4 regions of the Gorillibacterium sp. CAU 1737 genome follow, and region 2 is predicted to be linked to each of the others. Evidence: predicted binding sites of a transcription regulator. Region 2 holds the regulator's gene; each other region holds the start of a gene.

Region 1 (4,492 bases), on a different contig from region 2:
TTCCTTCGCATTGATTCCGACTTGTTGGAACGAGTCCTCGATGCCGAGAATCTTGTTCAGCTTGCGGATGGCTTCGATCAGGCTGTTCACGCCTTCTTCCGTCGTGCGAGCCGGCAGGCCCAGGAAGCGGGAGATTTCAGCATAGCGCTCGTCGGCGATGAAGTGCGTATATTTCGGGAACGATTGGAACTTCGTCGGTTTTTGAGCATTGTACTTGATGACATACGGCATCAGGATGGCATTGGTGCGACCGTGCGAGGTGTGGAATTCAGCACCCCATTTGTGTGCCAGGCTGTGGTTGATGCCGAGGAACGAGTTGGCGAAGGCCATGCCGGCGATGCAGGATGCATTGTGCATGTGTTCGCGGGCAGCCGGGTCGGCGGTCATGTACGATTTTTCCAGGTTGTCGAAGACCAGCTTGATGGCCTTGAGCGCCAGACCGTCGGTGAAGTCGTTGGCCATGACCGAAACATAAGCTTCGATGGCGTGGGTCAGAACGTCCATACCGGTGTCGGCTACGGCAACCTTCGGCAGCGAGTAGACGAATTCCGGATCGACGATGGCTACGTCCGGCGTGAGCTCGTAGTCAGCCAGCGGGTACTTCGTGTTGCCTTGGTTCTTGTCGGTGATAACCGCGAAGGAGGTTACTTCCGAACCAGTACCCGAAGTGGTCGGGATGGCGACGAATTGAGCCTTCTTGCCGAGGCGTGGGTATTTGTAGATCCGCTTGCGGATGTCCATAAACTTTTGCTTCAGGGCATGGAAGCTGGTATCCGGATATTCGTAGAACAGCCACATGGCCTTCGCTGCGTCCATTGGGGAACCGCCGCCCAGTGCGATGATGCAGTCCGGTTGGAATCGGTTCATCATGTCTACGCCGCGGTCAACCGTAGAGGTCGACGGATCAGGTTCAACTTCCGAGAACACTTCGATGAATACCGGAGTTTGGCGTTTGCGCAGATAGTGTTCTACCTTCTCTACATAGCCGAGCTTCACCATGACAGGGTCGGTGACGATCATGACGCGGCTGATGTCGGGCATTTTGGCGAGGTATTGGGTAGCGCCTTTTTCGAAGTAAACCTTGGACGGTACCTTGAACCATTGCATGTTGACCGTGCGGAAAGCAACGCGCTTCACGTTGATCAGGTTGACGGCCGTTACGTTCGACGAGGTAGCGTTGCGTCCGTAGGAACCGCAGCCCAGCGTCAGCGAAGGAAGGTTCGTGTTGTAGATGTCGCCGATGGCGCCTTGGGTCGAAGGCGAGTTGACGATGATCCGGCCCGTTTGCAGGCGATCCGAGAACGCTTGGATGACGGCGTCGTCGTTCGAGTGGATGACCGAGGAGTGGCCCATGCCGCCGAAGCTAACAACTTGTGCAGCGCGTTCGATGCCTTCTTGAGCGTTCTTGACGCGGTAAGCAGCGAGGATCGGGCTCAGCTTTTCAGCAGACAGCGGGAACTTGGTTCCGACTCCGCTGATTTCGGCAACGAGGATCTTCGTTCCGGCCGGTGCCGTAATGCCTGCCATTTCGGCGATCTTCGTGGCCGGTTGGCCGACGATGTCCGGGTTAACCGCGCAGGTTTCCGGCTTGAGCGCCATAGCGGTCAGCTTCGCCGTTTCGTCCTTGTTCAGGAAGTAGCAGCCTTGAGCGATCATGAGCTTCTTGACTTGTTCGTATACCGGTTCTTCGATGATGACCGATTGCTCCGATGCACAGATCATGCCGTTATCGAACGTCTTGGAAAGGATGAGGTCATTGACAGCTTGCTCAAGGTAAGCGGTCTTGTCGATGAAGCAAGGAACGTTACCAGGACCTACGCCGAGAGCCGGTTTGCCGCAGCTGTAAGCCGCTTTTACCATGCCGGCGCCGCCGGTTGCAAGGATGAGAGCTACACCCGGGTGGTTCATCAGAGCGTTCGTAGCTTCCATGGACGGCTTTTCGATCCATTGGATACAGTTTTCCGGTGCGCCATGCTTAACAGCTGCTTCATGCAGAATGCGAGCGGCTTCCGAGCTGCAGTGCTGAGCCGACGGATGGAAACCGAAGATGATCGGATTGCGGGTCTTGATCGAGATGAGCGATTTGAACATCGTCGTCGAGGTCGGGTTGGTGACCGGCGTGATCCCCATCACGACGCCAACCGGTTCGGCGATCTTTTGGTAGTTTTCGTACGGGTTTTCTTCGATAACCCCTACCGTCTTATCGTACTTGATGCTGTGGTAAACATATTCGGTGGAGAAGATGTTCTTTGTGATCTTGTCTTCATAAACGCCGCGGCCGGTTTCTTCAACAGCCAGCTTGGCGAGGTACATGTGTTGGTCGAGTCCGGCGAGGGCCATTTCTTGAACAATCTTGTCGATTTGTTCTTGGGTCATTGCCATGAAGGCTTCTTGTGCTTTCTTGGCGTTTTCGACCAGGCGGTTGATTTCGTCCTGTACCGTCGTTTCGTTCTTAAGCTTCTTCTCTTCCACTGCCATGGAAAATCCCTCCGTTACATAATTTTCGCTTTTCTCTAGGGTATTCAGGGCCTAGCGAACATAGGAGCGACAAAACTTGTGACAAAAGTAACGTGAATAAATTCACATAACTAACGAAATAAAAGGGGGTGTTGCCTTTCGGAGTTCTTCTCATCCTCGAGCGCTGAGCATTTATAGTCCCGGTAGGACTTTTTGCGTCCCGCTTGCTCGCGATGCTTTAATGACTTCCGATGAGTTAACTATACCCCATCTTCTTCCGCTTTTCAAGAGGTTTTGCAAAATTAAGTGAAAAAAATCTCATGAAATCGATTACACAAAATGTAGCCCTTGCCGCACAAGGATTTTCCCCAAACCAGAGAAACCCAGGCGGCTCTAGGATTGCCGTTCTCATCCAGTTCCACCGATGAAAGCGATTCGATGTTCAGAATTCACATCCTGCCATTTGGACAAGGCTGCGCTTGTGATGTTTATCGCACCTGAGCCTTTAATAAAGCACCCGGTCTGTCGGATACCCCAGCTTCCGTAAGGCAACCACAATTTCGTCGATGATGCGCAGCTTGATGTTTAAATCAGCAGGAAAGTTAGGGTTCTGGTGAGCCGGATTAATCGCCGTTCCAACATGAAAATGAATCTCCGTCGCCTCCTTCAAGAGTCGCAGGAGACGGGATACCCCATCACTGCCCGTGATTTCGCGGGGGATGCTCCCCTCTGCCGCATATTCCTTCAGCTTGAACAGCGCCATACGGAGCGTCAGCACTCCTTCCGTGACGAGATCGATCCCTTCCATGCGAGCGGTTGGCGGGATGTCGGGGTCGAGCCGTACCGGGAGCTCCACCTGAAGCGGGCGATCCAGTACGCGGGAGACGATGTTAGCAGAGGTCCCGCCGCAGATGATCTTCTTTCCCGGAGATTCAAACCAGCGCTGCACCACGCGATCATCGAGCTCGGAATCATCGGGAGGACCGATCAACAGCGAAACCGGCGAAGGGTGGCGGAACTTGACGCAGACAGCGGTCGTATCGTCCCCTGGCTCCATGCAGTACAGATGCTCGCAGGTTTCGGTGAGGGAATGGGCCGCTTCCTCCGCGCTGGGGTTGCTCTTCATCAGCTTGCCGAGCGATTCGGCCACGTTGTCCCACTGCCAGCCCAGGTTCAGGATACCCCCTACCCCGGCATGAATTACTCCGTCACTGACGAAGAGAAACACGTCTCGTGTATCGGCGAGAAAGCGGGCTTCCTTGATCCTGCGCCCGTTGATAATGCGCTCCGTATGCTCCACTGGAAACAGTTTGCCGTTGCGAAAATGAAACGTCGGCGGGTTGTCGTACTCCACCAGATAAACCGTTCCATCATGGAAGGCTTGCAGGATCGTGAAGGTGGAATAGGCCACCCCTCTCACCTTGCAGGCCGGAAGCGTCTCAGCAATCGTCTGCACAACTTCCTCGATCATCGCTCCGTGCTTCAGCATCTCCCCCGCGATCTTCGAAGTGAGCGTGGCCAGAATGTTTGCCTTCACCCCGCTGCCCAACCCATCCGCTAGAATGACGATGGTCGAATCCTCGCCGGTCACCACGTTGACCTTGTCCCCGCACAGCTCCTCGCCTTTTTTGATCAGACTGGAATGGCCGACCTCGACATACAGCCTTCTGTTCTCCATGGGCTCCCCCGCTTCTGCGCTATCCTCGTGATATGAGCTGCTTCATCTTCGTGAGCGTGACCTTGGTGACGGCCGTCGTCTCGCCGAGCAGACTTGCGATCTCCTGGGAGACCCGCATCTGGTTGTCGATGACCTTTTGGGCCATCTCCACGGTCTCCTCCCGGAGCCGCTGCAGCTTCTCCTGCTCCAGCTCGCGCTCGGTGAGATCCGTCAGCACAAGCAGGTAGAAACGGAAGTCCGGGAGGTACGTGACCGTGACCATGGCCGTCTTCCTCCGATCGGCAAAATATACCTTGTTCATCGTCTTCTCGTTCAGCGTGAACGGCACTTCGGCGGGATCGACAAACAGCTCGACCG
Region 2 (4,492 bases):
GAGCTTCGTTCGGCCACATTTTCTCCTCCAGCCAAACCTGCAAGGCCAGATCATCGCCTACTCCTCGCAGGAGAGACATGGCAGCGTGCCCATGAGTATTGACTAGGCCCGGCATATACAGACGATGCTTACCATCCACCGTCTCATCAAAGCCCTTCGCCAGCTCCTCGGCGGGCACTGATTCTCCCAAATAAGCAATGCGATCGCCTTCGACGATCATGGAGCCATGAAGAACAGGAGCTTGTTCGCTCCCCGTTAGAAAAAGTCCATTTTTCACGAGTATCCGTTTCATTCCACCGAATCCTTTCCATGAGGCTTCCTTCCCAATGTACAACGCGAACCCGTCAAAAGCAAGGCAAGCCGAGGGATTGTCCATGCAATTGTAAACGGGATGCATTGCGCAGGGCCGAACGTTTATGTTACCTTTACAATTAGGAATCTCAAGCTCGTCCATCCTGGCACAAGGGTTCCATTTTCTAGTCAAAAAAGGAGCAAAGGCACATGTTTCAAAAGAAAAGCGATACGGACTTTTTCGGGTTGCTTCAGGAAGCCGCTGAAAACACCCTGGTAGCGGCCAAGCTGTTCCGCGAAGCGATGAGCGGGGCCAAGCCTCCCGTAACCTACATCGATCAGCTCAAGGACCTGGAACACAAAGGCGATAACATCTCGCATATCATCTACCGCGGCTTGAACAAGGTGTTCATCACTCCGCTCGACCGTGAAGATATCATGGACCTGGCCAACAAGATGGACGATGTCATCGACTACATTGAAGAAACATCGGCTCGTTTTGATTACTTGAACATCGAGAAATCTGACGAGTATATGTTGAAATTCTCCGAAGTAATCGTCAGCGCCTGCGAGCACATCGTTGAAGCGCTGAAGCTTCTGTCTAAGAAGAAGTACAATCAGATCAGCGAGCACACGGTCATCATCAACAGCCTGGAAAATGAAGGCGACCGCCTGCTTCGCGAAGGCATCCGCCACATCTTCATCTCGCCAACCGATCCGTACAGCGACTTCAAGATCAAGGAAGTGTACGAGCGGCTCGAAGAAGCAACCGACGCTTGCGAGCGTGTGGCTAACATTCTTGACAGCATCATTCTTCGTTACGCTTAATCGCTTAACCCATCTTTTGCAAAAGAAAGGCTACCTCCCGGAAACAACTCCGGACGAGATAGCCTTTTTTGCATGCTGTGGGTGGGTCTATTCCAGATAGAAGGCCAAGCTCTGCAGCTCGGTGGTGAAGTCTGCGTAATGAACGCGAACGCCTTCCTTCACCTTGATGATGGCAGGTGCAAACGACAGGATCGCTTCCACCCCGGCTTGAACAAGGTCATCCGCCACCTTTTGGGCTTCCGATCCCGGAACGGTGATGATCCCGACGCGAACGTGAAGCTGCTTGACCGAATCGCTCATTTCCTCCATTGGCTGCACGGCCAGGTTATTGATGTGCGTGCCAACGGTGGAAGGATGAGAGTCAAACAATGCGACGATGCGCATGTTGTCGTTCAGGTAGACGTTGTAATTGCTGAGGGCCTTCCCGAGGTTCCCGGCACCCACAAGGGCGACCGCGATGTCGCGATCCAGCTTGAGGATCTGACGGATCTTCTCGATCAGGTACTCGACGTCGTAGCCGATGCCCTTCTTGCCGAAATCTCCAAAGTAGGCGAGGTCCTTGCGAATCTGAGCCGGGTTGAGGTCGAGACGTCGGCCGAGATCCTGGGAGGATACGGTCTGAACGCCATTGGTGAGCAGCTCGGTCAAGTAACGCAAGTACACGGGAAGCCGGCGAACCACCGCTTCCGATATTTTCTCTGTCGTCGTCTTCATGCTTCTTCTTCCCCTTCCATCCATTCGTGTATGCGCGGAACCAGCTGATGGACATTCATGTGCTCGATCTTCGGACCCGGCAGTGAATACAGAAAATGCTTCCCATAATACGTTTCCAGAATGCGAGTATCGTATACCAACACAACGCCTTTGTCCTTCGTCGTCCGCACGAGCCTCCCGAAGCCCTGCTTAAAGCGGATGACCGCTTGCGGGACAGACAGCTTCATAAAGGGATTCCCGCCCGCTTCCTTGATCCGCTCGCTCTTCGCCTCCACCACCGGATGATTCGGCGGCTGGAAGGGCAGGCGAACGATGGCGAGGCAGCTCAGGGCGTCTCCTGGGATGTCGACACCCTCCCAGAAGCTGCTCGTGCCCAGCAGAATGCTCGTGCCCGAGCCTTGGAAGAGGCGAACTAACTTGCTTCGGCTCGTGCTGTCGATGCCCTGCCCGAGCACTTGAATCCCCTCCGGGGTCAACCGTTCCTTCAACACACTGTGCACCTGGCGCAGCATGCGATAAGAGGTGAACAGCACGAGCATGCGCCCTTCCATCGCCTTGGCTACATCCGCGAGTGAATCCGTCAGCGCTGCGGTAAACTCTTCTTCGCCGCGAATGCCCTTCATCACCGGAAAGTTTCGCGGGATGATCATGAGCGCCTGCTTGCGGTACTGGAAGGGAGAAGGCAGCATGACCGTACGCAGCCGGTTCTCCTCAGCCGACTTGCGAAGGCCGAGCTGATCGGTGATATAGTCGAAGGTTTTGCCTACTGACAAGGTAGCGGAGGTCAAGATGACACTGTCCTTCACACTGAAGAAAGCATCGCGGAGCAGGTAGCTCACATCGACGGGAACAGCCATCAGCTGGAGGGATTTTACCTTCTGCTGTGCGGCCCCTTCCATCCAGTACACATAGTTCGAGTCCGCCTGCTTCAGGAAGAAACGAACCGCATCCCGATGCCGGTACAGCTCCTTGACGCTTCCGCCCATGTTGGTGACGAGCCCTTGAAGGTCCATCACTTCTTCTTGCTCCTTCATTTCGAGGAGCAGCTTATCGAGCGTTTTGAGGACGGAGCTCAGTCGGGCATAAAGCTCCTCTTCCCGGTCCAGGAGTGTTCCCCAGCCTATGGGCTTTGGACTCTCGGGAATGCGCTTCGTAAGCGGCCCCTCCGTGGCATCCCCGCCGGAATGGGCGAGGCTTTCATACAACAGTCCTGCCAGCTCGTCCCAGCGTTCGCGGATGTCCAGAAGGGCAGGCTGCAGGTCGTCGATCGCTTCCACCCAAGCTCCTGCCTTTTCCCGGGGCACATCGTCCGCGTGAAGCAGCCGGTTTCGGACAAATGGCAGCTGCCCGGAGCGTCCATCTCGAAACAGTTGCGTGATGGCGTTCACATAAGAGTACCACGAGATCTCGGTACCCAGGTGCTTCACGGCAACTTCCTCAAAGTTGTGCGCTTCGTCTACCACAAGGTGTTTGAAGCCCGGGAGAATCCGATGCTCCGCCTTAATATCGGTAAAGAGTAGCGAGTGATTCGTGATGATGAGGTCCGCTTCCGACGCATCGGATCGCGCCCGATGGTAAAAGCATTTCTTGAACCAGGGACAACTGCGGTTCAAGCAAGAGTCCGCATCGCTTGAGACGGAACGCCAGAAGTCCAAGCCGTTGCGTCCAAAGTGCAGCTCTTCGTCCTCTCCCCGTTCGGAGTCCGTCAACCACGTAACCATCTGCGCGGCCATGAGGCGATCTTCTCGGCCATGCTCATATTCCGCATAGGTGAGTTTCTGCTCATACTTGCGCAGACACAGGTAATGACTCCGCCCTTTCAGAAGAGCGACCCGGAAGTCGACGGGGAAGATATCCTGCAATAACGGGAGGTCTCTCTGCCGCAGCTGCTCCTGCAGGTTGATGGTGTGCGTGCTGACGATGACTTTTTTCTCTTCGCGAATGCCATAATAAAGGGCAGGCAATAGATAGCCCAGTGATTTGCCTGTCCCGGTCCCGGCTTCCACCAGCAAATGAGAACTATCCTCAAAGGCGGAGGCGACTTCTTCCGTCATCTGGTCCTGAGCCGGACGCTCCTCAAAGACCGCAAACCGTTCCTTAAGCGCCTCCTTGATCTTCTCGTAGAAGTCGGGAAACGACAATCCGAGAAGCCGCTTGGCCTCCGCTTCATCCCGCTCAAACGGCTCTGTCCCCCAATCCTTGACGGCAAGCGCAAATTGCCGGAAGTACTCCGAAGCATCGGGATCAAGAGCCGTAGACCGTTCCTTGCGGGCCGCTTCCTGATCGATAAACCAAGCGAAGTCAGACGGATCATCCCGGAAAATGGAGGCGATCCGTTGAACCGTAAGCAAGGGCAGCTCCTGAAACCGATTCAGGCACTTCAGCCAGAGGAGAGCGGTCGCTTCCGCATCCGAATCGGCCTGGTGCGGGCGCTCATGCGGGATGGACAGCGTTTCACATAGATTTCCAAGCGCGAGGCTTGGAACCGTTGGGAAGCAAATGCGGGCCATATCCAGCGTATCCAGGACCATCCCGCTGAACTTGAAGTAGCCGCTGTCCTCCAACGCCCGTTGGAGAAACGCATAGTCAAACCCGGCGTTATGGGCAACCAGCACACTGTCCTGCAAATAGGGCTGCATCTCCCCAATGACTTGTTCAA
Region 3 (4,492 bases), on a different contig from region 2:
GAAACCGCTGAACAACGAGAACACGATCAGCAGTCCAAGAATGAAGGCTCTCGAAACAAATGCTTGGGGCTTGTCAGCCGTATGAGTGCTTCCGGTTTGGCGCGTGTTCTTGAAGCGGCTCGAACCCATTCCTCTTCGGTTCCCTGCCTGACCAGAGCCATCATTTCTTCTCACCGTCTTCATCGACTCAACCGGTTCACAATAGTACATAACACTCATCGCTCATCAACCTCCAAACATTTGTTCTGCTTTTACTATAACGCGAACACATGTTCATGTCAACGCAGAAAACGAACTTATGTTTGTACGAACCCCTATTCTATGGTATACTTTCCTTAATTAATTCCCTCATGGAGTGATAAACGTGACGAAGCTATCGGGCCGCCAGCAGGCCATTCTTGAATTCATCCGCAACGAAGTCCGCGCCAAAGGATATCCGCCCTCCGTCCGCGAAATCGGAGAGGCAGTCGGGCTCGCGTCCAGCTCCACCGTTCACGGTCACCTGGACCGTCTGGAGAAGAAGGGCATGATTCGTCGAGATCCAACGAAGCCTCGCGCTATCGAATTGCTGTCTCCCGGCGATGAAGCGTCTACGCCGTTCTCTTATTCCGTCGCTCGCGTTCCTTTAATCGGCAAGGTAACCGCGGGGGTACCGATCACCGCTACCGAGAACATTGAAGATTACTTCCCTCTACCCAATCATGTGGTAGGCGATCATACGGTGTTCATGCTGACCGTTCAAGGAAGCAGCATGATCGATGCCGGTATTCATGACGGAGATTACGTCATCGTCCGTCAACAGAGCACCGCGAACAACGGCGATATCGTCGTCGCCATGAATGAAGACGACGAAGCAACCGTGAAGAGCTTCTACAAAGAGAGGGATTACATACGCCTTCAGCCGCATAACCCGACGATGCAGCCGATCCTGCTCAAGAATGTCTCCATTCTCGGCAAAGTCATCGGCGTTTACCGGGACATCCATTAAGAGAAGGCAGACACCGAATCAGCCAAGTCCAGCCTCTTCCACAGCATGATGCTTGCATGTGGAAGAGGCTGTTTTCTATTCTTGGGCTCAATTCTACAGAAAGCAGGTGCTTCATGAGCACAACCAACGGAGTCAGCTCTTCCTTCCAGACCTTTCTACGGGAGGCCCCGAATCATCAGGCTGCCTGGATGGAGGCCGTTCACAAGCTTGGGACCGCAAGCAGCCTCGATCCCAAAACCGAGGAGCTCGCTTACCTCGCCGTCCTCGCGGCCGTCCGCATGGAGAGCGGAATTCCCTTTCACGTCAGCCATGCGAAATCGCTGGGAGCAAGCCGTGATGAAATCATCAGCGCCATCCTAATCGGACTTCCCGCTGTCGGACAAAGTGTCATTCAAGCTTTGCCCGCTGCACTCGCCGCCTATGACCGCGAGGAGTAACAAGGAGGCCCTCGAGTCATGCCTGGCATGACTTGAGGGCCTTTTCTCTTGGCTTTCGCCTTGGATAATCGCTATAATCAGAGAAGCGATTCCAAGAACGGGAGGAACATCAATGATTCTGCAAAAGGGAGATACTCTGTTTCGCCAGGGGGAGTCCGGTCCTCTCTACCACATCAAAAGCGGCATGCTCAAGATTGTCCGCGTACATGAGGATGGAAGCCAGCTTTTGGTTAACGTCATTGTACCCCACGAAATTATTCCGCATCATTCCTTAATCAGCCCAAACCCCTATTATGGAACGGCCCTAGCGCTCACGACCTGCGAGATCGAAGTTCTGTCGAACAAGGAATGGTACCGGGGCTTGGAGGAAGATCCCGAACGGTTTCGAGCGATTGCCCTGCAGCTGCAGCTCAAGCTTCAAATGATGCAGCAGCGAATCGATCAATTAACCGAGGTATCCCCCGCCGCCCGTCTGAATCGGCTTCAAGAATGGTTTGACGCGTATATTCAACCGGCTTCCCTCACAGACCTGCTCACGCAGGGCGAGATCGGACAGATCATCGGGCTGCGACGCGAAACCGTCAATCGGCTTATGCGAAATCCCCGTCGCTGATTACGACAGAATCCGTTTTTGACCCGTGAGCTTTTGCAGAGGACCGATATCCTGGGTAAATTCCAGTGTTCCCAAGTAACGACCATCTTCTGCGCGTACAGCGAAATACTGAATATGGACAAACCGTTCCCGGAAAGGAATCCAGAAGCTCTCCTCATCCTTCACTCCAGCCTTGAAGTCTGCCAGCAGCTGATTCACGACATGAACGCTTTGCGGCGGATGGCAGTTTTGGACCGTACGGCCGATGACCGCCTTCGTTCTTGCGAAGATGCGATCCTTCCCGTGGGAGAAGTAACGAACCACATCATCCTCATCGATGAACGTGAGATCCACAGGCATGTGATTCAACAGCCCCTCCAGTTGCTCGATGGAAAGACTGCCGGTCGCCATCCGCACTCGGCCTGCTGCATGAGGCAGCTCTGCTTCTTCGGATTCTGCCGCTTCAGCCGGCTCGGGAACTCGTGCCGGGATCCATTCCCGCTCCGGCGCAGTCAAGCAGAACCCGATTTCCGCGCTTTCATGGGCGATCTTCAGCCATTCGTCCTCCGTCAACTTTTCCAAGGACATCGGCAGCAAAATATTCTCTTCCTTGACGATCATCTGGGTCACTTCATTCAGCACTCTTTCCATGAGCCCGTTCAGTTCGGCCGGAGCGGTTTCACCCGTTCTGAGCGCGGCCAATACCTCTTTGATGCCCAGTCGTACCCCGTCATCCACACCCCACATCACTTTCGTCGGTCCGTAGATGCCGTATCTTTCGAGGTAAGGGAACAGCAGATTTTCTTTGCGGCTGTAGTGTTTATCCACATCGTAGAGAAGCGAGAAGTCTTCGATCAGCTTCATCCGAGTCTCCTCGGACGGGTCTTTCAAATACCGATCCCTGTGCAGAGAAATGGTGAACGAGACCAGCCGCTCGATCTCCCGGTTTTCCAGCTTGAAGGTATGCACCGGATGCCCTTGCTGATCCTCTGGATTGGAAGAGCGGTGAATGTCTTCAATCGATCCGTTGAACAAGGCCGCGTGTACGCTGCATAGCCGTTGTACCTCCTCGACAGGAATCCCGTCCTCTTCCATGAGCGCTTGCTCCAGTTCGGAGATTTCGTGAACCGATACAGAGCCGACGGCTTCGTCAAAGCGTCGTTTTACGTCCTCCACTTGTTTTCCATCATGCAAATCCTTTATGATCTCCTTGAGCATTTGCCGGCGCTCCGGGCGCATCGAAGCAGCATGCTCACGATTGTTGATAATTTCGCTCATCATCGTTCCTCCTTCAAGTTTCACTTGATAACGATTCTCATCTCACTTCCTACACTACCAAGTTGAAGGGAACCATCTTGTGATTCAGATCACAACTTGCACACCAAAAAGAGGACAAAATGAAAATGACTCGATCGTGATACGATCCAAGCCCAAAGGAGTGTGATCCCCATGGAAAAGAAAGTGATCGCTCAATACCAAGAGTACCTGGAAGAGAGATTTACCAAGCGCATGTTATTTAAAGAAGCGGATCATGCCGTGTTTGTCCTGAACTTCGGACCCGGCCATACCCTTCCCGAGCATAAACACCCCGGCTCCATCGTGTACATTACCGTCCTCGAAGGCAGCGGCGTTATGACCGTTGCGGGTGAGCCGCATTCCGTCGAGAAGGGTGATCTTTTGCACATTTCCGGTGAGGATACCTTCGCATATGCTGGCAGCTCGAATGAGAAGTCCAGCCTTCTGGTCACCCTTCTGCAGCCGCCTAGCGAGGCATACACTCAGAACGTGTAATCCATCCTTCCCGCTAAATAACGGACATTCCTTTGCTTGGAACAGTCTTTTGGCACATGCAAGCCAAAAGACCGCGCCCGGCATCAGGAATGTCCGTTTTTCTGCATTGGATACATTTACCGCTTCAATCCTGTAAAGCGCCTATGCTATGCTCACAGCGGGGGTGACAGCATGAACAACAAACTATTGATCCCTTTGTATGTTCTCTTCCCTTTGCCGCCCGAATGTCAGCACCTGCTAGTCTCCAGTTTGAGTGCGGTGGCTTCGAGTACCAAGGAACGGGAGCAACTGGCTCCGGCATTGCAGGTATTGAGAGAACACGACATTGCTTCGCTGAGGGACCTGCTGCGGTTAAACTTGTTGGAGTTTGGGGGAGTGTTGGAGAACGATCACGACCTTGAAATCACAACCAAACTCATTCAACGAGCATCTGACCATTCGGACTTCTACTTCGACTTAGAGACGCTAAGAGGGCAACATGTGGCAACGGAGAAGCAAATCGCCATCATGAACCGCCTGCGAAAAATGGGACTGATCGAATAACGGAACGCCTCCTCTGGGGCGTTCTTTTCCTATAGATGGAGAGCAGCAGCTCCCCCCCTCTTTGTACACGCATAATTCATTCAATTCGGGTACACAGTATGGGGCGGAGGTGGACAAGATGAAACGACAAACCCTAATCAT
Region 4 (4,492 bases), on a different contig from region 2:
TCTGCTTCTTCGCAGCGAGCCCGACCAAGATCAAGAAAATAATCAGAATCGGCATCGTCAGCGTCAGAATGACACCGGAGCGGGCATCCCGATAGTACACGTAGGCAAGGATGAGCCAAGGGGTAATCCCCATCTGCAGCATCCGCGGCAGGAACAGCTCCAGGTAGGTCCGGAACTGGGTGATACCTTCCAGCACCAGCGTCACAAGTCCGCCGCTTCCCCGCTTGGACGTAAAGCGAGGGCCTAGGCGAAACAGCTTGTCCATCAGCTCTCGGCGAAGTCCCGCTGCCGTGGTCTCCGCATAGCGATAAGCGACCTTTTGTTGAAGGACGCCGAGGACATGCCGTCCCCCGAACGCGAGCAGGAACAGCAGGCTCACGCCATACTGTTCCTGCACCGATTCGCCGGCAAACAACCCGGAGATCCCCTCCGCCAGCCACTTGGCCTGGAGGATGATGGCGATCGCCTGCCCCAGCGTGAGCAGGGCGAGCAAAGCCATGACCGGTCGAATGCCTTTGAATTTCATTAAGTCTTTGCCCATGGAGGCTTAGTACTCCAGTTGATGTTTTTCATGAACCCGCTTATGAAAAACAAAGTAGCTCCAGATTTGGTAGCCCAATACGAACGGCAGCAGCGTAAGGGCGACGATGCTCATGACCTTGAGCGAATACGGGTTCGAAGCGGCATTGTGAATCGTCAGGTTGAAGGCGGTGTCGATCGAGCTGACCATGACGCTCGGGAACAGCCCGAGGAACATCGCCCCGACCGACAGCAGGATGACCGTGCCGGTCATGCCGAAGGCCCAGCCGTCCCGCTTCCTCCAGAGGAAGTGGCCGGCAAGCAGATATGCGGCGGCCGCGATGACGGCCACAGCCCCGACAGCCCAGGGACGTGCTTCAAACAGACCGGTCTCAAAGTACGTCCAAGCCCCGAACGCCACCAACAGCACCGCGAGGGGAACGTACAGCTTCTTGGCGAGGTTGCGAGCACGCTCTTGCAGCGGCCCCAGCGTGCGAAGCGTAGTGAACAGCAGGCCATGCACAAGGCACAGCACCGTCAGCGTTACGCCTCCGAGAAGCGTATAGCCGTTGACGATATCTCCGAACAGGCTGGCGCGCATCTCCATGTCCTGCCCGATGGGAAGTCCCTTCATGATCCCGGAAAAGGCAACACCGAGAAGGAGCGGCGGCAGCAGGCTGCCGAGGAAGATGCAGACGTCCCAAGCTTTGCGCCACTTGTTACTGTCCAGCTTCCCGCGGAATTCAAAGCCCACAGCGCGGACAATGAGGGCAAGCAGGACAAACACCAGCGCGGTATAGAAGCCGCTGAACATCGTGGCATACCAGTGCGGGAAAGCCGCGAACATGGCACCGCCGGCGGTGATCAGCCATACTTCATTGGCATCCCAGAACGGCCCGATCGAGTTGATCAGGACACGGCGCTCTTTGTCGTTCTTCGCGATGAACTGCGTCGACATCCCAACGCCAAAATCAAAGCCCTCCAGGAAGAAGAAGCCGGCGAACAGCACGGCGACAAGGATGAACCAGAGCTCATTAAGAGTCACGGCGCTTGCCCCCTTTCTTAAAGGAATCGCTGAACGGATCCTTGGCGATTGCAGCCTCCGGCTTTTCACCGTAAGGTCCTTTCTTGATGACCTTCACGAACAGATAAGCCATAACGCAGCCAAGAATGGCATAGATGCCGGTAAACGTGATAACTGAGAACAGAACCTGACCCGCGCTGACGCTAGGCGAAACGCTGTCCTCCGTCCGCATCAGGCCGAAGACGGTCCATGGCTGACGCCCGATCTCCGTCATAATCCAGCCGGATGTGTTTGCGATAAACGGAAGCGAAATTCCGAAGAGCGCGGATCTCGTAAAGAACTTGCCCAGCTTGTCGAGCTTCTTCTTGCGGTGCAGGTAGAGCCCGTAAGCGAAGAGAAGGAAGCTCAGCATTCCCGCTGCGATCATGATCCGGAAGCTCCAGAAGGTCGTGCGAACCGGGGGAATGTAATTGCCTTCTCCATAGGTTTGCGTATATTCGGCTTGCAATTCCTGAATGCCCTTAATTTCCCCCGAAAACTTGCTGTAGGAGAGGAAGCTGAGCAGTCCAGGTATGTTGAGTTCAAAGCTGTTTTCCTGCTTATCCGGGTCAATGAACGCAATGAGGTTCCAGCCCGCAGGATCGCCGCTCTTCCCCCAGAGCGCTTCGGAAGCAGCCATCTTCATAGGCTGCGTCTTCACCAGATATTGAGCTTGGGAGTGACCCGATAGCGCCACGCCGAAGAACCCGATTAACCCGATGATGGTTGCGATAAGAAAAGTCGATTTGAACAGATCCGCATTTTGCTTGCGGAATATTTTCCAAGCGCTGACGCCGAAGACAAATGCCGCACCGGTCATCAGAGCCCCGAAGATCGTATGGGGGAATTCCACCCACAACTGCCCGTTCGTAATGAGGGCGAGAAAATCGTTCATCTCCGCGCGCCCGTTGTTGACTTCAAAGCCGACCGGGTGCTGCATGAAGGAGTTCGCGATCAGAATCCAGAAGGCGGAGATAGCCGTCCCGATGAAAACGAGCCAAATGCACAGCAGATGGACCTTCTTGCTCAAGCGATCCCAACCGAAAATCCAGATCCCGAGGAACGTCGATTCAAGGAAAAACGCGAGCAGCGCTTCAATGGCCAGCGGAGCTCCAAAGACGTCTCCGACGAATCGGGAATAGGCTGACCAGTTCATCCCGAATTGGAATTCTTGAAGAATCCCGGTTACGATGCCGACGGCAAAGTTGATGAGGAACAGCTTGCCCCAAAATTTGGCGAGGCTTTTGTACTCTTCCTTTCCTGTCCGAACATACATCGTTTCCAAGATGGCGACGAATAGCGCCATGCTGATGGAGAGCGGTACGAACAGAAAGTGGAAAATCGTAGTTGTCGCAAATTGTAACCGCGACAGGAAAACAACGTCCATCCTTTGCCCCTTCTTTCCTAGAGTTATCCCCATGCAGGCTTACTGTATCCCATGGGAAAAGTCATATATATGATTTATATCACATACGCCTGAAGGCCAGTTGTGCAAATTAGAACAATTATTTGTCTAAAATAAAAACATATTGTGAATAGGACCGCAATGTTTACAGATTTCTCAAGATTATGGGGGTATCTGGAATTGAAGAATTGTGAGAAAAATCCGCCATTTGCTTGAGGAACTGCCCCGTCCGCCTTCGGAGCCGCTATCCATTCCAATAGCCGATCTCCTTCAAAAGAAAACCCCTGCCAAATCACCGTAAGGTGAACCGGCAGGGGTCCTATGCATGTGAAGAAATAGCTGCTTACGCCAGCTCGATGACGAGCGTCGTTTGTTCGGCGCCTGCGGCTACGCGGATGGCGTCGCCTGCCAGCTCGCCGCCCTTGACGGAGGCAATCGCGCCGGTTCCCTTGACGGAGACGGTGAAGGCTTTGCCTTTGCCGCTGACGGACAGGGTGATCGTCTTGCCGCTGCGCTCTGCGCGAGCCGTAAGCTCGACCCGGCCGGACAGATCGCGAACCGAAGCTTCCGCTGTGCGGCCGTCTTCCAGGGCATAGATGCCAAGGTTCACGCCGTCCGCAAAGTCATAGTCCGGACGGCTATCCGTTGCGCCCGTCGCCAGAATCGAGTTCGAGCGAACGAAGAGCGGAAGGCTGAAGAAGTCGTACTGCTCCTTGAACCATTTGCCGCCTTGAACGGTCTCTCCTGTCAGGAGATGCGTCCAGGTGCCTTCCGGCAGGTAATAGGTTACGCGACCATTCTCGTCAAAGATCGGAGCAACGAGAACATTCGAGCCGAGCATGTATTGACGGTCGAGTTGATCGGTCGTCGGGTCTTCCGGGAATTCGAGCAGCATGGCGCGCATGGAAGGCAAGCCTTGCTCGTGAGCGACCGCTGCCGTATCAAACAGGTACGGCATGAGGCTGCATTTCAGCTTGGTGAAGAAGCGCGTGACATCGACCGCTTCCTGATCGTACGTCCACGGTACCCGGTACGATTCGCTGCCGTGCAGACGGCTGTGGCTGGACAGGAGACCGAAGGCGAGCCACCGCTTGAAGACGTGAGCCGGTGCCTTGTTCTCGAAGCCGCCGATGTCATGGCTCCAGAAGCCGAAGCCGGACAGGCCGAGCGAGAGACCGCCGCGAAGGCTTTCGGCCATCGATTCATAGTTGGCGTAGCAGTCGCCGCCCCAGTGGATCGGGAATTGCTGGCCGCCGGCCGTTGCGGAACGGGCGAACAGAGCGGCTTCGTTCTTGCCGAGCTTTTCCTCCAGAACCTCGAAGACCACCTTGTTGTACAGTTGGGTGTAGTAGTTGTGCATCTTGTTGGGATCGGAGCCGTCGAAGTAGACCACATCCGTCGGGATCCGCTCGCCGAAGTCCGTCTTGAAGGAGTCGACGCCCATGTCGACCAGGCCGCGCAGGTAAGAAGCATACCATTCGCAGGCATCCGGGTTCGTGAAGTCC

What was found. Region 2 encodes Rex, which represses fermentation and respiration genes when NADH is low (regulators of the CRP and FNR family bind a similar motif). Its sites were predicted from a motif close to TTGTGAAATATTTCACAA; they were not measured.
Region 1: the regulator Rex is predicted to act here: its motif matches at 2,569-2,586, upstream of adhE (bifunctional acetaldehyde-CoA/alcohol dehydrogenase).
Region 3: the regulator Rex is predicted to act here: its motif matches at 3,373-3,390, upstream of AAFN83_RS03820 (DUF438 domain-containing protein).
Region 4: the regulator Rex is predicted to act here: its motif matches at 3,037-3,054, upstream of AAFN83_RS16580 (cytochrome ubiquinol oxidase subunit I).

The regions. Positions count from the first base shown of each region.
Region 1 covers NZ_JBDQQO010000008.1:15,634-20,125, forward strand. Annotated here, with positions in the region: gene adhE (bifunctional acetaldehyde-CoA/alcohol dehydrogenase) at 1-2,478, opposite strand, end outside; gene AAFN83_RS16460 (SpoIIE family protein phosphatase) at 2,963-4,135, opposite strand; gene AAFN83_RS16465 ([Fe-Fe] hydrogenase large subunit C-terminal domain-containing protein) at 4,155-4,492, opposite strand, start outside.
Region 2 covers NZ_JBDQQO010000011.1:15,206-19,697, forward strand. Annotated here, with positions in the region: gene AAFN83_RS18980 (amidohydrolase) at 1-292, opposite strand, end outside; gene AAFN83_RS18985 (DUF47 domain-containing protein) at 502-1,119, shown strand; gene AAFN83_RS18990 (redox-sensing transcriptional repressor Rex) at 1,207-1,833, opposite strand; gene dinG (ATP-dependent DNA helicase DinG) at 1,830-4,492, opposite strand, start outside.
Region 3 covers NZ_JBDQQO010000001.1:823,877-828,368, reverse strand. Annotated here, with positions in the region: gene AAFN83_RS03840 (LysM peptidoglycan-binding domain-containing protein) at 1-219, opposite strand, end outside; gene lexA (transcriptional repressor LexA) at 365-988, shown strand; gene AAFN83_RS03830 (carboxymuconolactone decarboxylase family protein) at 1,102-1,425, shown strand; gene AAFN83_RS03825 (Crp/Fnr family transcriptional regulator) at 1,538-2,038, shown strand; gene AAFN83_RS03820 (DUF438 domain-containing protein) at 2,039-3,295, opposite strand; gene AAFN83_RS03815 (cupin domain-containing protein) at 3,467-3,808, shown strand; gene AAFN83_RS03810 (hypothetical protein) at 3,980-4,351, shown strand; gene AAFN83_RS03805 (YhcN/YlaJ family sporulation lipoprotein) at 4,470-4,492, shown strand, end outside.
Region 4 covers NZ_JBDQQO010000008.1:46,937-51,428, forward strand. Annotated here, with positions in the region: gene cydD (thiol reductant ABC exporter subunit CydD) at 1-541, opposite strand, end outside; gene cydB (cytochrome d ubiquinol oxidase subunit II) at 548-1,564, opposite strand; gene AAFN83_RS16580 (cytochrome ubiquinol oxidase subunit I) at 1,554-2,969, opposite strand; gene yicI (alpha-xylosidase) at 3,331-4,492, opposite strand, start outside.